3 regions of the Microbacterium sp. FW305-3-2-15-F-LB2 genome follow, and region 2 is predicted to be linked to each of the others. Evidence: predicted binding sites of a transcription regulator. Region 2 holds the regulator's gene; each other region holds the start of a gene.
What was found. Region 2 encodes HrcA, which represses chaperone genes, less so after heat shock. Its sites were predicted from a motif close to TTNGCACTCGNNNNNNNCGAGTGCNAA; they were not measured.
Positions count from the first base shown of each region.

Region 1: the regulator HrcA is predicted to act here: its motif matches at 2,895-2,921, upstream of groL (chaperonin GroEL).
Region 3: the regulator HrcA is predicted to act here: its motif matches at 2,436-2,462, upstream of AC3WLZ_RS12350 (Hsp20/alpha crystallin family protein).

Region 1 is NZ_JBYSZO010000001.1:2,356,897-2,361,523, reverse strand. It holds gene msrB (peptide-methionine (R)-S-oxide reductase MsrB) at 95-502, opposite strand; gene AC3WLZ_RS11450 (DUF2332 family protein) at 575-1,567, shown strand; gene AC3WLZ_RS11445 (DUF3263 domain-containing protein) at 1,577-1,831, shown strand; gene AC3WLZ_RS11440 (LytR C-terminal domain-containing protein) at 1,866-2,450, shown strand; gene AC3WLZ_RS11435 (cold-shock protein) at 2,582-2,785, shown strand; gene groL (chaperonin GroEL) at 2,959-4,578, shown strand.
Region 2 is NZ_JBYSZO010000001.1:1,778,010-1,782,636, forward strand. It holds gene AC3WLZ_RS08615 (16S rRNA (uracil(1498)-N(3))-methyltransferase) at 1-68, opposite strand, end outside; gene dnaJ (molecular chaperone DnaJ) at 71-1,192, opposite strand; gene hrcA (heat-inducible transcriptional repressor HrcA) at 1,246-2,286, opposite strand; gene hemW (radical SAM family heme chaperone HemW) at 2,368-3,585, opposite strand; gene AC3WLZ_RS08635 (DUF1990 domain-containing protein) at 3,585-4,229, opposite strand; gene lepA (translation elongation factor 4) at 4,274-4,627, opposite strand, start outside.
Region 3 is NZ_JBYSZO010000001.1:2,545,458-2,550,084, forward strand. It holds gene AC3WLZ_RS12335 (SDR family NAD(P)-dependent oxidoreductase) at 1-819, shown strand, start outside; gene AC3WLZ_RS12340 (DUF2231 domain-containing protein) at 858-1,403, opposite strand; gene AC3WLZ_RS12345 (manganese catalase) at 1,421-2,302, opposite strand; gene AC3WLZ_RS12350 (Hsp20/alpha crystallin family protein) at 2,547-2,999, shown strand; gene AC3WLZ_RS12355 (iron-containing redox enzyme family protein) at 3,117-4,157, shown strand; gene AC3WLZ_RS12360 (CDGSH iron-sulfur domain-containing protein) at 4,154-4,354, shown strand; gene AC3WLZ_RS12365 (glycosyltransferase family 2 protein) at 4,354-4,627, shown strand, end outside.

The sequences.
Region 1 (4,627 bases), 580 kb from region 2:
GCTGCCGAAACGAATGCCTCGAGCTCGGGGCCGGTGGGGGCGAGATCGGTGACCTTCGACCACGACCGACGGTCGCGCATCGCCTCCAGCGCGCTCATGCCTCGTCGGCGGGGCTGAAACTCAGCGACAGCGAGTTCATGCAGTAGCGGTCGCCCGTGGGCGTCCCGAATCCGTCGGGGAACACGTGGCCCAGGTGCGAGCCGCAGTTGGCGCAACGCACCTCGGTGCGCTGCATGCCGTGGCTGTTGTCCTCGATCAGCTCGACGGCCTCGGGCTTGACGGACTCGTAGAAGCTCGGCCATCCGCAGTGCGAATCGAACTTCGTCCCGCTCTGGAACAGCTCGGCGCCGCAAGCGGCGCACGTGTAGAGGCCGGCGCGGCTCTCGTCGAGCAGCTCGCCCGTCCAAGCGCGCTCGGTTCCGGCCTGGCGCAGGACCGCGTACTGTTCGGGCGTGAGCTCGGCCCGCCACTGGTCGTCGGACTTCTCGACGGCGTAGGTCATGAATGGTCTCCTTCGTCCTGTCCATTCTCTCGTGTCCAGGGACCGCGATGGCCGTGGCGGCATAATCACGGGGTGGACCAGGATGCCATCACCGCCGTCGTCGACCGGTACGGGCGCTTCGCGCGCGACGAGGCTCCGGGGCGGTCTCGCCTGTACGAGGAGTGGGCGCGCCGGGTGACGGTCGACCCGGCGGTTGCGGCGGTGCTCGCGAGGATCCCGGCCACGCACCGACAGCCGCCGCTGGTCTTCGCCGTCCTGCGCCTGCTCGGCGCGCCGACGCAGACGGGCGATCTGTGGGCGCAGTGGGTGGTCGCGCACACGGAGGCGATCGTCGCCGAGTGCGGACGGCGGAGTCTGCAGACCAACGAGCCGCTGCGCTGCGCCGCCCTGCTGCCGGCGCTGTCGCTCATCGAGGGGCCCATCGCTCTGCTCGAGGTGGGCGCGAGCGGGGGTCTCTGCCTCTACCCTGACCGCTACTCGTATCGCTTCCGGTCGCCCGACGACGCGGTGACGGCTCTCGACCCGGCGGACGGCCCCAGCGCGGTCGTCCTCGTGGCCGACGTCGACGGCGACCCACCGCTGCGCCTGCCCGAGGTCGTCTGGCGCGCGGGAATCGATCTCCAGCCCCTCGACGCGCGAGACCCCGAAGACCGCGCCTGGTTGATGGGCCTCGCGTGGCCGGGGGAAGAGGGTCGGCGCGAACGCATCACCGCCGCCCTCGACATCGCCGCCGCCGATCCGCCGCTCCTCGTCGCGGGCGACGGAGCCGAGTCTCTGCCCGGGCTCGCCGCGCGGGCCCCGCGCGACGCGACGCTGGTGGTGACGACTCCCGGCGTCCTCGCGCACGTTCCACGGCGGCACCGCGACGCCGTCATCGCTGCCGCTCGCGCCGCCGGACGATGGGTGACCCTGGATGCCGCGGGCCTCCACGACGCGTGGAACGGATCGCCGAACCTGCGGCCGGGAGGGTTCGCGCTCGCCCTCGACGGCGAGGTCCTGGCCAGCGTCGACCCGCTCGGCGCGTGGGTGGCGTGGCATCCCGGATCTTCCTATCGTCCGCAGTAGCGTGACGACGTGGCCCTCTCCGACCGTGATCTCGCCTTCCTCGCCTTCGAGGGTGAGTGGCGTCGGCACGGCGGTGCGAAGGAGGAGGCGATCCGGTCGGAGTTCGACCTCGCCCCGGCTCGCTACTACCAACTCCTGGGGCGTCTGCTCGACGACCCGGAGGCGTTGGCCGCGGACCCCATGCTCGTGCGACGCCTGCGCCGGCGCCGTGATGAGGCCGCCCAGCAGCACCGTGCTCGTCTCGGGCGCACGGCTGCGCGCTGACGGAGCCACAGAATCTGCCCGGTAACATCGTCCAATGCCCAGATCGACCTTCCCACGGGATCGTTTCGACGACCTCCCGGCCGGCGGCGGCCGCGTCGGCGCGCACCGGGCCGAACATCCCCGCTCCCGCGGGTGGGCAGTCTTCTTCTGGGCGGCGCTGACCACCATCGTCTTGGTGATCGTGGGCATCTTCGGTGTGCTGGTGGCATCCGGCCGCATCTCATTGGGGTCTGACGCGGGACCGAGCCCGACACCCTCGGAGAGCACTCCGGCGGTCATCGACACGTCGTACTCGGTCGTTGTGCTCAACGGGACGCCCGACGACGGCTTGGCAGGCAACCTGCGCGACCAGATCGTGGGCCTCGGATGGGCCTCCGACTCCGTGCAGACCGGCGATTCGGACACGACGGACTTCGCCACGACGACCGTGTACTACCGGACCACCGCGGACGAGCAGGCCGCGCGCGGTCTGGCGGAGGCGATCGGCGGCGCCGAGGTCGCGCAAAGCGACTTCCTCCAGCCCACGGACGACCCCAACACCCCCGACGACGAGGGCGCCGAGAAGCGTCTGGTCGTGGTGATCGGACTCGATCGCACCGCGGGCCAACCGACTCCGTGAGGCCCCTGACGCCGCGTGTTTCCGCGGCGTAAAAAGTTCGGTGCCGCCGTGTCAACAATGCCCGCTCGCGCCGATTCCGCCCGTGTCCGCGTGCTTACGATGACCTCGTCGTTCAGCAACAGGAGATTCGCATGACGCAGGGCACCGTCAAATGGTTCAACGCCGAGAAGGGTTACGGCTTCATCACCGTGACGGACGGACAGGATGTCTTCGTTCACTACTCGAACATCGAGATGTCCGGATTCCGGGTCCTGGAAGAAGGTCAGGCCGTCGAGTTCACGGTCGGGTCCGGACAGAAGGGTCCTCAGGCTGAGTCGGTTCGACTCATCGCCTGACCTCTCGCGATTCCCGCCGCGCCGCGGCCCCCGTCATGGGGGCCGCGGCGCTGCCGTTTCCACGGGCGTCGCGTGGCTTGCACTCCCCAGGGTCGAGTGCCAGAATGAGTTAGCACTCGCTTTCGTCGAGTGCCAAATCTGGAAGTCACCCGTCCGGGAGGGACGACACACTTATGGCAAAGATCATCGCTTTCGACGAAGAGGCCCGTCGCGGTCTCGAGCGCGGCCTCAACACCCTGGCCGACGCCGTCAAGGTGACCCTGGGCCCCCGCGGTCGCAACGTCGTGCTGGAGAAGAAGTGGGGCGCCCCCACGATCACGAACGACGGTGTCTCGATCGCCAAGGAGATCGAGCTCGACGACCCGTACGAGAAGATCGGCGCTGAGCTGGTCAAGGAGGTCGCCAAGAAGACCGACGACGTCGCCGGTGACGGAACGACCACCGCGACCGTCCTCGCTCAGGCGCTCGTCCGCGAGGGCCTGCGCAACGTCGCGGCCGGCGCTGACCCCATCTCGCTCAAGAAGGGCATCGAGAAGGCCGTCAAGGCCGTCACCGACGAGCTCCTGGCCTCGGCCAAGGAAGTCGAGTCCAAGGAGCAGATCGCCGCGACCGCGTCGATCTCCGCCGCCGACCCCGCGATCGGCGAGCTCATCGCCGAGGCGATCGACAAGGTCGGCAAGGAGGGTGTGGTCACCGTCGAGGAGTCCAACACCTTCGGCACCGAGCTCGAGCTCACCGAGGGCATGCGCTTCGACAAGGGGTACATCAACCCCTACTTCGTCACCGACCCCGAGCGCCAGGAAGCGGTCTTCGAAGACCCCTACATCCTGATCGCGAACCAGAAGATCTCGAACATCAAGGACCTTCTGCCCATCGTCGACAAGGTGATCCAGGAGGGCAAGGAACTCCTCATCATCGCCGAGGACGTCGAGGGCGAGGCTCTCGCGACGCTCGTGCTCAACAAGATCCGCGGCATCTTCAAGTCGGCTGCCGTCAAGGCTCCCGGCTTCGGCGACCGTCGCAAGGCTCAGCTGCAGGACATCGCGATCCTCACCGGCGGACAGGTCATCACCGAAGAGGTCGGCCTCAAGCTCGAGAACGCCACCGTCGACCTGCTCGGCCGTGCCCGCAAGGTCATCATCACCAAGGACGAGACCACCATCGTCGAGGGTGCCGGTGACTCCGCGCTGATCGAGGGTCGCGTGACCCAGATCCGTCGCGAGATCGAGAACACCGACAGCGACTACGACCGCGAGAAGCTCCAGGAGCGCCTCGCCAAGCTCGCCGGCGGCGTGGCCGTCATCAAGGCGGGCGCGGCCACCGAGGTCGAGCTCAAGGAGCGCAAGCACCGCATCGAGGACGCCGTGCGCAACGCCAAGGCGGCCGTCGAAGAGGGTGTCGTCGCCGGTGGTGGCGTCGCCCTGATCCAGGCCGGCAAGACCGCGTTCGCGAACCTCGAGCTCACGGGCGACGAGGCGACCGGCGCGAACATCGTCAAGGTGGCCATCGAGGCTCCGCTCAAGCAGATCGCGCTCAACGCCGGTCTCGAGCCGGGCGTCGTCGCCAACAAGGTCGCGGAGCTCCCCGTCGGCCACGGTCTGAACGCCGCGACCGGCGAATACGGTGACCTGTTCGCACAGGGCATCATCGACCCGGCCAAGGTGACGCGCTCCGCGCTGCAGAACGCCGCGTCGATCGCCGGTCTGTTCCTCACGACCGAGGTCGTCGTCGCCGACAAGCCCGAGAAGGTCGCCGCTCCCGCGGGCGACCCGACCGGTGGCATGGACTTCTGATCCCCGCCTAGGTAGACAGAGAACGCCCCCTCCTCCGGGAGGGGGCGTT
Region 2 (4,627 bases):
CCGGTGAGCACCACGACGTCGCCGACGCCGGCGGCCGACGCGTCGTCGGTCACGAAATGCAGCGCCACGATCAGTGCCGGAAGCGGTCGCGGAACTTCGAGAACATCCCCTGCTGGTGTTCGGCCAGCCGGGGCGCAGGGGCCTTCGTGCGCTTGGCGAATTCCTCGATGAGCGCGCGTTCCTTGTGATCCAATCGCGTCGGGGTCACCACGTGCACGCCCACCTTGAGGTCACCGCGCTGACTGCCCCGCAGCGGCGTGATGCCGCGGCCCTTGATCGTCAGCACGTCACCGGACTGCACGCCCGCCCGCACCTCGAGGTCGACGCTGCCGTCGAGCGACTCGATCGTCGTGGTCGCGCCGAGGATGGCATCCGGCATCGACACCTCGAGGGTCGCGACGAGGTCGTCGCCCTCGCGGCTGAACGAGTCGTGCGATTCGACGGTGATCTCGAGGTACAGGTCACCGTTGGGACCACCCGCGGGGCCGACCTCGCCCGACCCGGGGAGCTGGAGGCGCAGACCCGTCTCGACGCCCGCGGGGATGTCGACCGACACGGTACGGCGGGCACGGACACGACCCTGGCCCTGGCACGTTCCGCATGGGTACGGGATCGTCGTTCCGTACCCCTGGCACACGCTGCAGGGCTGGCTGGTCACGACGTTGCCGAGGAGGCTGCGGACCGTGCGCTGCACGTGACCGGAGCCGTGACAGATGTCGCAGGTGACTTCGCTCGTGCCCGGCTGCGTGCACGCGCCCTGACACGTCTCGCAGAGGACGGCCGTGTCGACCTCGAGGTCGCGGTGGACGCCGAACACGACGTCGCCGAGCTGCAGCGAGACGCGCACGAGCGCATCCTGTCCGCGCTCCCGACGCGACCGGGGCCGGGGGCCGCGGCCACCGCCGCCCTGTGCTCCGCCGAAGAACGTTTCGAAGATGTCGCTGAAGCCGCCGAAGCCCGCCGCTCCCCCACCGCCGAATGGGCTCTGGTCGCCGCCCATGTCGTAGCGGCGGCGCTGCTCGGGGTCGCTCAGCACGTCGTAGGCATGGGTGACGAGCTTGAAGCGCTCGGACGCGTCCGCGCCCGGGTTGACGTCGGGGTGGAGCTCGCGCGCCAGACGCCGATACGCGCGCTTGATGTCGTCGGGGCTGGCGTCGCGCGCGACGCCGAGGACCTCGTAGTGGTCAGCCACAATCGCCTTCCTGCCCGCTCACGCGGGGTCGATCAGATTCGGTGCGGGTCTCGTCAACGAGCGTTGTCGTCGTCTTCGAGCATCCGGGTCAGATAGTGCGCGACGGCGCGGACCGCCGCGAGGTTGGAGGAGTAGTCCATGCGCGTCGGACCCAGAAGGCCCACCCGCGCACCGCCGGCGGTACCGTCGTACCGGCTGGCGAGAACGGATGCCTCGACGAGACCGAACGGTTCGTTCTCGCGGCCGATGCTGGCCGACAGACCCTGCTCGTCGGCGACCATCTCGCTCATGAGCCGCAGCAGGGTCACCTGCTCCTCGATCGCCTCGAGGAGCGGATAGATACTGCCGCGGAAGTCGGACTCGCGTTTGGCGAGGGTCGCCGCGCCCGCCATGACGAGGCGGTCCTGGCGGAACTCGTCGAGCTCTTCGCCCACCACCCGGAGGACGGCGTCGGAGATGAGGTCGACGGCGATGCCGGGCCGGGGGCCGTCGACGGTCGCGGCGGCCACCGCCTGCGCGCAGTCCGCGACGCTCCGGCCGACCAAGAGGGCGCCCACGCGGGCGCGCAGCTGCACGATGTCGCCCTCCGTCGGCTCGACGGGCACGAGCGCGATGCGTTGCGAGACACGCCCCGTGTCGGTCACGAGGATGACGAGCACGCGAGGGCCGCCGAGGGCCACGAGTTCCACGTGGGAGAGGTTCGCCCGGGCGAACGAGGGGTACTGCACGATCGCGACCTGACCGGTCAGCTGCGTGAGCGCCCGGACCGTGCGCGCCAGGAGATCGTCGAGGTCACCGGCCTCGTCGAGGAACGAAGTGATCGCGCTGCGCTGGGCCGTCGACAACGGCCTCAACTCGGCCAGGTGGTCGACGAAGACGCGGTACCCCTTGTCGGTCGGCACCCGTCCGGAGGAGGTGTGCGGCGCGATGATCAGGTCTTCGTCTTCGAGCTGTGCCATGTCGTTGCGGATCGTCGCCGCGGAGACCCCGAAGGCGTGCCTCTCGACGATGGCCTTGCTGCCGACGGGTTCGCGCGTGTCGACGTAGTCCTGGACGATGGCGCGGAGCACCTGCAAGCCGCGTTCGGACACCATGGCGGGCTCCCTCCTTCTGGCACTCCGGACTCCTGAGTGCCAATTCTAGAACACCCGCCCGGCGGTGAGTCGGAAGCGCGCTCAGGCGGTGAGGGCCCGGACGACGGCGTCGGCGAGCAGCCGACCCCGGCGGGTCAGCACGATGCGCCCGCGGACGGCATCCGCTCCGTCGACGAGGCCATCGGCGATGAGGGATGCCACGGCCTTCCGGCCCTCGCCGAGCAGTTCGGATACCGGCAGACCGTCGCGGATGCGGCTGCGGAGCAGGACGGACTCGAGGCGTCGCGCGGTGTCATCCGGACGTTCCCGGGCCGCCGCGGGCGACTCGGCCGCCGCCAGACGCTGCGCGTAGGCCGCGGGATGTTTGACGTTCCACCAGCGGAGGCCCGCGACATGGCTGTGCGCGCCGGGTCCGAAACCCCACCAATCGGTGCCGCGCCAGTAGGCGAGGTTGTGGCGCGAGCGGTGCGCGCCGTCGGTCGCCCAGTTGGACACCTCGTACCAGTCGTACCCGGCGCCGGCGAGCAGATCGTCGGCCAACTCGTACATGTCGGCCTGAAGGTCGTCGGAGGGCTCGGCGACGACCCCGGAGCGGATCTGTCGCGCGAGCTTCGTGCCGTCCTCCACGATCAGCGCGTACGCGGAGATGTGGTCCGGGCGCAGAGCGATCGCCGTCTCGAGCGACGCGCGCCAGTCGTCGAGCGACTCCCCCGGTGCCCCGTAGATCAGGTCGAGCGAGACGTCGAGTCCGGCGGTTCGCGCCGACGCCACCGCCGTGGCGACGTTGCGAGGATCGTGCGTGCGGTCGAGCACGGCGAGCACGTGCGGCTGGGCGGACTGCATCCCGATCGACAGGCGGGTCACACCGGCCTCGGCGAGCGTCGCCGCGACGCGGTCGTCCACCGTGTCGGGATTGGCTTCGACCGTCACCTCTGCGCCGTCTCGGATGCCGAACTCGTCGCGCACCGCGTCGAGCATCCGCGCGAGGTCGCCCGGCGGCAGCAAGGTCGGGGTGCCGCCCCCGAAGAAGACGGTGGATGCCGCCCGCCGGGCGCCCGCGGCATCCATGACCGTCCCGGCCAGGCGCACTTCGGCCGCGAGCGTGTCGGCGAAGTCTTCCTGCCGCGCACCGCGCAATTCGCTCGAGGTGTACGTGTTGAAGTCGCAGTAGCCGCAGCGGACCCGGCAGAACGGGACGTGCAGGTAGACGCCGAAATCGGCCGTCGGGTCGATCGGCAGGTCTTCGGGCAGGCGCCCGTCGACGGGCGCCGCATCGCCGAGCGGCAGTGGTCCGCCCATCAGGATGTGTATAGCGGCGAGATCGCCCGGAGGTAGCGCTGGAAGAGCGCACGGCGGCGCCGGTTCACGAGTCCGATGAACACCCGGTACGACGGGGCGGTGGGTCGGTCGAACGCCCGGACCACGAACCACACCTCGTCGTTGTCGCGCCATTCGACGGCGAACAGTTCCTCGCCGCTGACGATCGAATGACCGACCGTGCCGAGGATGAAGCCGACGCGGCGAGGTTCTTCGAACACCGAGATCACGCGCAGATGCGCGTCGGCGCGGTGACCGTCGACCTTGCCGTGCAGACGCACACTCGACCCGGGGCTGACGAACGGCGTGCCGTCGGCGGCGAATCGCTGCTCCGAGGCGACGCGGCTGGGAGCGATCGGGGCACCCTCGGCGTCGAAGCCGACACCGGAGTATCCCCCGTCGGTCGCCGGACGCACGTCGCTGATGCTCAGCTCCTCCGAGCGCAACGGTGCCCACGACAGCAGCAGCTCGCCGGCGGCGGTGAACCGCTCCTCGCCGCTGCCGATTCGCCAGGAGTCCTCAGCGGGAACCGAATGTTCGGGCGGGTACTGCATGAGGTCGTGCGCCTGCGTGGCGCCGACGGCCGCATAGTCGACGGTGTCGTCGGTGAAGTTCTGCCGGCGCATAGTTTCCAGTCTCCTCTGCGCGGATGGGAGGACGATGGGCGTCGCTACTTCTTGGTCTCGACGTCGCCGGAAAGGGCGGCGATGAACGCCTCCTGCGGCACCTCGACCCGGCCCACCATCTTCATGCGCTTCTTGCCCTCTTTCTGCTTCTCGAGCAGCTTGCGCTTGCGGGTGATGTCACCGCCGTAGCACTTGGCGAGGACGTCCTTGCGGATCGCGCGGATGTTCTCGCGCGCGATGATCCGCGCGCCGATCGCGGCCTGGATGGGTACCTCGAACTGCTGGCGCGGGATGAGCTTGCGCAGGCGCTCGGTCATCATCGTGCCGTAGCTGTACGCCTTCTCGCGGTGGACGATCGAGCTGAAGGCATCCACCTTCTCGCCCTGCAGCAGGATGTC
Region 3 (4,627 bases), 770 kb from region 2:
CGCGATACGCGGCTCGTGCTCGTCGCGCGTGACGAGGTCGCCCTCGCCTCCGCCGCCGAGGAGTGCCGTCGCCGCGGTGCCGAGGTGCTCACCCTTGCCATCGACCTCGCGACCCCCGAGGGCCCGACCCGGGCGACGGACGCCGCGATCGTCCGCTTCGGTCGCATCGATGTGTGGGTAGCTGCGGCATCCGTCTTCTCGTACGGGTCTGTCGAAGAGACCCCGGATGCCGTGCGCGACAGGGTCATCGAGACGAACCTCGTCGGCCACATGCGGGCGGCTCGCGCCGTGCTCCCCCACTTCCGGGCGCGCGGCGGGGGCACCATCGTCTTCGTCGGCTCGCTGTACTCCCAGGTCGCCGGCCCCTACGTCTCGTCGTACGTCGCGGCGAAGCACGGCCTGCTGGGCTTCGCACGGTCGCTGCGCCAGGAGATGCTCCCGCACCGCGGCATCCGCGTGAGGGTCGTGCTGCCGGCGAGCATCGATACGCCGATCTACCAGCGCGCCGCGAATCACACCGGCCGCACACCGTTCCCCCTGCCCCCGGTGGTCTCGGCGGACCGCGTCGCCCGCGCGATCGTGCGCGTCACGCGTGGACGCCGGCTCGAGGTCGGCGTGGGCGCGGCGCAGTTCGTGGCCCGCCCGCTGCAGGTGCTCGCTCCGCGCGTGTACGACCGATTCATCCGCGCGCTGCAGCATGCCCTCGGCCTGCGCCGGAGACCCGCCGCCCCGACCGCCGGCGCAGTCCTGGCACCGCAGCACGACCCGGGCGCCGTGAGCGGCGGCTGGCCCCGGTTCCCCGTCCGCCGTCCGCGCTGAAGGACCCCGGATGCCAGGGCATCCGGGGTCCCGAGAGCTCACGCCGTCTCAAAGCCCTCGCGCTGGGTGTTCTCGTCGGCGACGCGCACGCCCCAGCGGTAGGCCAGCTTGCCGCCGAGCCAGCCCGAGACGCTGAGTCCCGACGCGGCGATCAGACTGAGCGCCAACGCCACGCCCGGGACGCGGCCGAGATCGAGCATGCGCACGAACAGGCCGATCGAGAACAGCACCATTGCGGTGACGTTCAGCGTCAGGTGCACCAGGGCCGTCCGACGTGCGGGAGTGCCCTTCGGGATGCGCGACATGTCCAGCAGGCCGAGCACCGACGCTCCCACCGCCCCGCCGAGCCCGATCGCGATGAGCCACCTCGACCCCGTCGCGAAGGAACGCGGGTCATCGGCGGCGAGGCCGAGCAGGTCGAACACGAGGCTCGACGACCACGCGCCGATCGGAATCGTCACAGCCACCGGGTGGAAGGGATGGCCGTACGGTCCCGCGACAATCGCGCGCGGCATCTTGGCGGCCCGCATCGCGGGAAAGCTCGCTCCGCGGCGCGGAGCCGAGGCCGTCGAGGGCCCCGGCATCGCGGCATCCACCCCGCTCATTCCTTGTGCAGCGCGTCCTGGGCGCGCCCCGCGAGCTTCTCGACCGTGTTGGGGAGCTCGGTCGTGCCGTAGAAGCGGACGTCAGGGTGCGTGGGCGGCGGCATCGGCACACCCGGCTCCGGTGAGGCGAGGTACGTGAACTCGCCCTTGCCGTCGGGGGTGGGGCCGGACGCCCAGCGGCCCTCGGCGGCAGCGGCACCGTCGGAGAAGTTGATGTACTGATACGACACGTCGCGGTCCTCCTTCTCGAGCGGGAAGTTGCTGGGCACGGGGAGGCTCTCGTAGCCCTCCTCCTGCAGTTCGGCCGCGGCCGCCGCCCACTGGTTCTGGTGCATCGTGTCGCGGGCCAGCAGGAACGCGAGAAGGTCCTTCACGCCGTGGTCGTCGGTCTGGTGGTAGAGCCGCGCGACCTGCACGCGTCCCTGCATCTCGGCGTTCGCGTTGGCCGTGAAGTCGGCGAGCAGATTGCCGCTGGCCGTGATGAAGCTGCCCTGCCACGGGTTTCCGTTGGAATCGACGGGTCGCGCTCCCGCGCCCGCGACGATGCCGTGCTGGATGTCGGTGCCACCGATGACCGCGGCCACGGTCGGGTCGTTCTGGACGGCTTCCTCGGTGATGCCGAGGGGCGACTTCTCGAGCAGCTGCGCGATCATGACCGCGAGCATCTCGACGTGGCCCATCTCTTCGGCGCCGATCCCGAAGACGAGGTCGCGGTACTTCCCGGGCATGTGCATGTTCCACGCCTGGAACCGGTACTGCATGGCGACGGAGATCTCGCCGTACTGTCCGCCGAGCACCTCCTGCAGCTTGCGGGCGTAGACGGCGTCGGGCTTGTCGGGTGTAGCGGCGTGCTGGAGTTCCTGCCGGTGGAAGTACATCGTGCTCCTTCGTCGTCGGAACACCGCCCGGGGGGGGGTGGCGGTGTTGACGACCACGAAACGGGGCGGCGAACGCGGCGACACGGGGGTTGCCATAGCGCTCCGACGGGAGCACAATCGCGCGCCCGCGGTCTTGGCACTCGCCACACGTGAGTGCTAATCTGACATCAAGTTGAGCGCAAGGGACTCAACTTGAACATCTCTCCGGATGCCGGATCCGGACCGATCGAAAAGGAGAACGACCATGGCCACCTACGACCCCTTCCGCGACCTCGACCGCCTCGCGTCGACGCTCCTCGACACCCGCCGCGGCGGACCGCGACGCATGCCGATGGACCTGTACCGCGACGGCGACCACTACGTCCTGTCCGCCGACCTACCCGGCGTCGACCCGGGATCGGTAGACATCGATGTCGACGGCCAACTGCTCACCATCCGGGCAGAGCGCACCCTCGCAACCGGCGACGACGTCAAGTGGATCACGCGCGAGCGCGAGACCGCCTCGTTCGTGCGTCAGCTGAACCTCGGTCAGGGGATCGACACCGAACACATCAGCGCCACCTACCGAAACGGCGTCCTGTCGGTCATGATCCCGGTGAGCGAGAAGGCCAAGCCTCGGCGCATCGCCGTTTCGACCGAAGACGGCAACGACGTCATCGCCGCTCACGAGAGCACACCACAGCCGATCGAGCAGTGAGTACACGGAGGGGGTGACCGCGGGGTCGCCCCCTCCTCCCGTGTCAAGGGTCTCGGCGATCACCGCTCCCGCCCGCAGAGTGCTCCGGTGTCCGCGACCCTCTCCCCCCACGATCCGCTGGCCGCCGTCGACGCCGACGACAGGCTCTCCCTCCCCTTCACGCCGCGCGGCCCGGTGAGCGCCGCCGTCCTCCGGCATCTCGCCGGGGGCGCGCCCACCAACCACACCGCCCTGGCCGACCGCGCCGTCGCCGCCTCGACCGACGTCGAGACCGACGATGACCTGCAGCTCGCCCTCTTCGCGCTGTACGCCTCGGCGTACGGTTCGGTCGCGGCGTTCGATCCCGAGCGGGAATGGGATCCGTCGCTCCTCGCCACGCGTGGCGTCATCGAGCGGGCTTTCGAGGCGGCACTTCGCGCTCGCGTGCCGCAGCCCGAACTCCCCGCGACGACGATGGATGCCGTTGCGCGGGCGCTCTTCGCCCTGACCGCCGCCGACACCGGCCCGAGTCTCTCGCGCTACCTCGCGAAGAAGGCCACTCTCGATCAGGCGCACGAGTTCCTCGTGCAGCGATCAATCTACACCCTACGGGAGGCCGACCCCCACTCGTGGGCGATCCCGCGCTTGACCGGGCGCCCCAAGGCCGCCCTGGTGGAGATCCAGTCCGACGAGTACGGCGGCGGGAATCCTGGACGCGTGCACGCCGAACTCTTCGCCCGCGCGGTCCGCAGCGCCGGACTCTCGGACACGTACGGCGCCTACGTCGACGACGTTCCGGCCGTGACACTCGCCTCGCACAACGCGATGTCGATGTTCGGCCTCAGTCGGCGTCTGCTCGGCGCGATCGTCGGCCACCTCGCGGCGTTCGAGATGACCTCCTCGGTCCCGAACCGCCTCTACGCCGAGGGCCTGCGCCGCCTCGGCTTCGACGACGACGTGTGCGGCTACTTCGACGAGCACGTCGAAGCCGACGCCGTCCACGAGCAGATCGCCGCCCGCGACCTCGCGGGAAGCCTCGCCGAAGATCGCCCCGACCTGCTCCCCGACATCCTTTTCGGCGCCGCGGTCTGCCTCAGCGTGGACGGTCGCGTCGGGGAGTACCTCCTCGACGCGTGGACGCGCGGCGAGTCGTCGCTGCGGCCAGAGGAGGTGCGATGACATCGGAGCCGCCGCGGATCACGGCCTATCCCGACGGTCCACTGCTCGTGCGGGGCGATGTGGACCTGCGCGACGTGGACGGCAACGCGATCGAGAAGCGTCGGCGAACGGTCGCTCTCTGCCGGTGCGGGATGTCGACCATCAAGCCGTTCTGCGACGGGACCCACAAGCCCGCGGGGTTCCGCACCGAGGACTGATGCGTCTCGCCGCAGAGTACGTGCTCCCGCTGCGGTGGGAGCACGACGACAGCCTGGACGACATGACCGCGTACCTCTGCACTTTGGCGGAATGGATCGACGTCACCGTCGTCGACGGATCGGACGCCCCCGTCTTCGCCGTCCACGCGACCGCATGGGCGGCCCACGTCCGACACGTCCGCCCCACCGTGGCGACGGGCGCGAACGGCAAGGTACGGGGCGTACTCACGGGAATTTCCCTCGCACGGCACGAGCGCGTGATCCTGGCCGACG